DNA from 2 places in the Viridibacillus sp. FSL R5-0888 genome. Region 2 is predicted to be linked to the other one. Evidence: riboswitches for the same ligand, from Rfam matches in the RefSeq annotation. Region 2 holds a riboswitch; the other holds the start of a gene.
The links. Region 2 has a riboswitch for cobalamin ahead of MKY02_RS11520 ((2Fe-2S) ferredoxin domain-containing protein). Riboswitches for the same ligand answer to the same signal wherever they lie in the genome.
Positions count from the first base shown of each region.

Region 1 (2,207 bases), 1.7 Mb from region 2:
ATTCAGCAAATCCTTCAACACCTGCAAAAGTAATAGGCATTACAAAAGCCAAAGAAATTGCTTTACAAAATGTTAATGGTACAGTAAAAAAAGCAGGATATGACCGTGAAGATGGCGTATATGAATTTGAGATTTTAACTGCTGATTATGAATATGATATCGATGTCGATGCAGTAACTGGGAAAGCTATGATTACAGATAAAGAAAGAATTACAAAAGTACCAAATCCAACAACAACTTTCATCGGTGAGCAAAAAGCTTCTCAAATTGCTTTAACAAAAGCAAAAGGAACAATTACTAAAATTGAATTAGATGAAGAAGATGGCGTTTATGAAATTGAAGTAAAAGATGGCATGTATGAATACGAATTAGAAATTGACGCTAAGACTGGTGCCATTCTTGATTTCGAAAAAGAGTATGAAGACGACTAATCTTTAATAAAATAGTTCTTTGGCTACCTAAAATATAATTTTGGGTAGTTTTTTATTATTTTCATACTTAAAAACAATCCTAACCTACTGTTTTGTAAAAATAAAATAGACTTTATAGGAAATTATAAAACATTTTTCGTAGGTCTTTTGCTTTCATTTACTTTAATTTTACGATTCTACTTGTCTGATAGGAACACAATATGTTAGATTAGATTAATCAATAAAACACAATATATAGTATGTGAGCGAAAAAAGGTACCATATACGGTTTAAAAGGGAATTCGGAAGAGAAACCGAAGCTGTCCCCGCAACTGTGAATGCGGACAACTGTCAATTAACCACTGAGCAATGCTTGGGAAGGATGACAATTGGATGATGCATGAGCCAGTAGACCTGCCTTTTTCGCATGACGACACTTTCTTCGGGGGTTGAGGAGTTGAAGCGAGAGACTTTACATTGAACAATTTACTTTTGATTACAAAAGTATTTTTTTGTTGTGATTTCGCCTGCTTCCAATTTTAAAACCTAGAGCGATGGCTCTGCCGAAGAAGGCAGATTCATCGCTTTTTATATTTGTAAAAAAGGAGACGACAATATGGTCCAATTAATGACATATGAAAGAGCAATATTATTATCTCAATTAGAGGAAGAGTTTGGTAGAGAAGAAATTAGCCAGCTTATTAGAAAGTCTGAACGCTGGGAAAATAAGAATCCAGAAGGAACTGACGCTGAATGGACAAAGGCGATGAGCTTAGAAGCGTTAAGCTTTTTAGATGAAGAAGACACATATTGGACATTCGTTGCAGCTCGCTTATTATTGGCGGGTGTTTATAGAGAAGCATCTACAGTACGCCAATTAGAAGTAGGACAGGTATACACAGCATTTGCTATACAAGTTGAGAAGCTTGTCGAAAAAGGTTTATATGATCCAGCTTTAACAAAATCATATACAAAACAGGAACTTGAAGAAATTGGTCTAATGCTTGAACCTAAACGAGATGAAATCTTTACATATATCGGATTGAAAACATTATTGGACCGTTATGTTACGCGAGATTATGACAAAACACCAATTGAATTGCCCCAAGAGCGTTGGATGATTATAGCGATGACACTTATGCAAAATGAAAAAACAGATCGCCTTGCGAAAATTAAAGAGTCTTACTGGGCAATGAGTAATTTATATATGACGACTGCTACTCCTACATTATCAAATGCAGGTAAAACGCATGGTCAATTATCAAGTTGCTTTATCGATACAGTAGATGACAGTTTACAAAGTATTTATGATTCAAATACTGATGTTGCGACACTTTCGAAATTTGGCGGTGGTATCGGTGTCTATATGGGGAAAGTACGTAGTCGTGGATCATCTATTCGTGGCTTCAAAGGAGCTTCAAGTGGTGTTGTTCCTTGGATTAAACAATTGAATAATACAGCAGTATCAGTAGATCAATTAGGTCAACGCCAAGGCGCGATTGCTATTTATCTTGATATTTGGCATAAAGATATATTCCCATTCCTTGATTTGAAATTAAATAACGGTGATGAACGTATGCGCGCACATGATATTTTCACAGGCGTTAGTTTACCTGATATTTTCATGGAGGCTGTTGAAGCACGTGAAGATTGGTACTTATTTGACCCGCATGAAATTCGCGAAGTAATGGGCTTTAATCTAGAAGATTACTATGACGAAAAACGTGGACAAGGATCATTCCGAGAGAAATACGAAGCTTGCTTAGCGAACCCAATATTAACGCGTGAAGCTGTACC
Region 1 covers NZ_JBBPAU010000001.1:4,011,236-4,013,442, reverse strand. Annotated here, with positions in the region: gene MKY02_RS19815 (PepSY domain-containing protein) at 1-431, shown strand, start outside; cobalamin riboswitch at 668-846, shown strand; gene MKY02_RS19810 (ribonucleoside-diphosphate reductase subunit alpha) at 1,027-2,207, shown strand, end outside.
Region 1: it holds a riboswitch for cobalamin, as region 2 does, so the genes downstream of both, MKY02_RS19810 (ribonucleoside-diphosphate reductase subunit alpha) here and MKY02_RS11520 ((2Fe-2S) ferredoxin domain-containing protein) in region 2, are expected to answer to the same signal.

Region 2 (2,207 bases):
AAGCAATGATTGGAATAAAAGAACAATAAAACCTACAATACTCATTGCAAATGGCCCAAATAATACAGTTCCTAAACCTACACCAGTAGGGTGAGAACAACTACCAGTTACAGATGGGATTTTAAGTGCGGATAAAACAAAAGCAAAAGCACCAGATAAGCCAAGCATCATTTTAGTATCTGGATTTTCCTTAATTGTTTTACGTATTGAACGGAATCCAATTATCAAAAATGGAATTGTTACTGCCCACCAGAAGATAGCCCATTCTACAGGTAAGAATCCCTCCATAATGTGCATGGCAAATGCTTGATTTGGAACAATCATGACAAATGCTAAAAAATAAATCATTTTCCAGTTAAATATTGATTTTAACTTATTCATATTATTCTCCCTTTTATTTATGTATTTTTACTAGATATACAGTTATATACAAATAACACCTCCTATGAAATACCTCTCTGGATAGGGCGTACAGCCAGTTTGCAAATAAAAAAGCACTTCTTTCATAGAAAGAAGTGCGTGAAGGAAAAGTCATCAAAAAATAAGACTTACTCACTTTCACACCCATCCTCGTAGGTTGAAACAGTTCCTCACTTTATGGCAGGTCTCCTGGCTTAGAATCCTCATTTTGCTACAGCCTTCCCGTCTATTGACAGTGACATAATGTAGCAAAACTCCTCAACACAGTGGCGGGACCGCGTCGGATTAACACCGACTTCCCTTTTAAGTTAAACGCTAATTTAACACCATAAAGTTTATTGAATTGTTTGATTTCAGAATATAGTGTATCATGAGAATTTTCTTTCTACTAGATTTTTTTATGGAATTTTCAAAAATATTGAAATTGAGTAGTAAGGTAGATATAACTGTTTTTAATAACTTTATATAGGTGTAAATGTAGAATTTAAATTATGTCAAGATAATATTCATAAAAAAATCTATTTGAATCTAGTAAAATTTAGTATATGATAGTTACAGATTTAGAATTTACTGAATAATACAATTGAATATCAAATTTAAAAGTGCCGACATGTTTGGTTTATTGAACATGTAGGATAATAGGGAAATCGGTTAGAATCCGATGCAGCCCCCGCTACTGTAACGCTGATGAAATGATAACACTCACTGGTAAAATACTGGGAAGAGATCAAAGTAAAGTGACGCGTAAGCCAGGAAACCTGCTTTTATAATTATGAACGATACTTTTCGGAGGGAAAGGTGAAGGCTACAGTGGACGATGCTTATTTATTTTGATGTGTTGTCTGAATAATCTAGTTTTTAAACCTTAATTCTTTGAATTAAGGTTTTTTTATTTACCAAAATAAATAACTAGTTGCCAATTTACCCTATTTCCATAGATTTTTCATAAAAAATGATGAACACAGTATGGGAGGATCACGATGACAACTTGGAATTTAGAAAGAATGAAAAGCCATTTGCTCATTTGTAATGGTAGTAGCTGTTTGAAAAAGGGCGGCGAAGAAGTAACGCTGGCAGTAAGGGATGAGATTGCTAGGCTTGGGGTTGACGAACAAATACATACAACTCGAACTCGCTGTAATGGACGTTGCAAAGATGCCTGTGTCGTTATTGCGTATCCACAAGGTACTTGGTATCAAGCAGAATCTCCTGAAATTGGCCGTCAAATTGTTCGCGAATGTATGGATCAGCAAGTTGCACCTCATGTCGTCTACCAAACATTAAATGGCAACATGACGAAAAACCCTACATCAGGAGCGATTAAAGGTATTTCGAAAAACAAATAGTTAGATGTAACGAAAAGGAGATGTTTGAATGTCGCAACTTGGCAAACTTTATGTAGTTGGTTTTGGTCCAGGAGATTTTAAACATATTACAACTAGGGCAGTTGAAGCACTGCAAGAAAGTGATTTTATTATCGGTTATAAAACGTACGTTGAACTCATTCAAGATCTAATTGATAGTAATACATCTGTCATCAGTACCGGTATGACTGAAGAAGTTTCTCGGGCTCAAGAAGCCGTAAGACAAGCTGAAAATGGTAAAAAAGTAGCGGTCATTTCAAGTGGTGACTCAGGTGTGTACGGTATGGCCGGACTAGTTTATGAAGTGTTAATAGAAAAGGGATGGACAGAAGCAACCGGTGTTGAAATTGAAGTTATTCCTGGCATTTCCGCTATTAACTCTTGTGCTTCTTTACTTGGCGCACCGGTCATGCATGATTCATG
Region 2 covers NZ_JBBPAU010000001.1:2,320,934-2,323,140, reverse strand. Annotated here, with positions in the region: gene MKY02_RS11525 (energy-coupling factor ABC transporter permease) at 1-381, opposite strand, end outside; cobalamin riboswitch at 583-766, opposite strand; cobalamin riboswitch at 1,011-1,200, shown strand; gene MKY02_RS11520 ((2Fe-2S) ferredoxin domain-containing protein) at 1,401-1,766, shown strand; gene cobJ (precorrin-3B C(17)-methyltransferase) at 1,795-2,207, shown strand, end outside.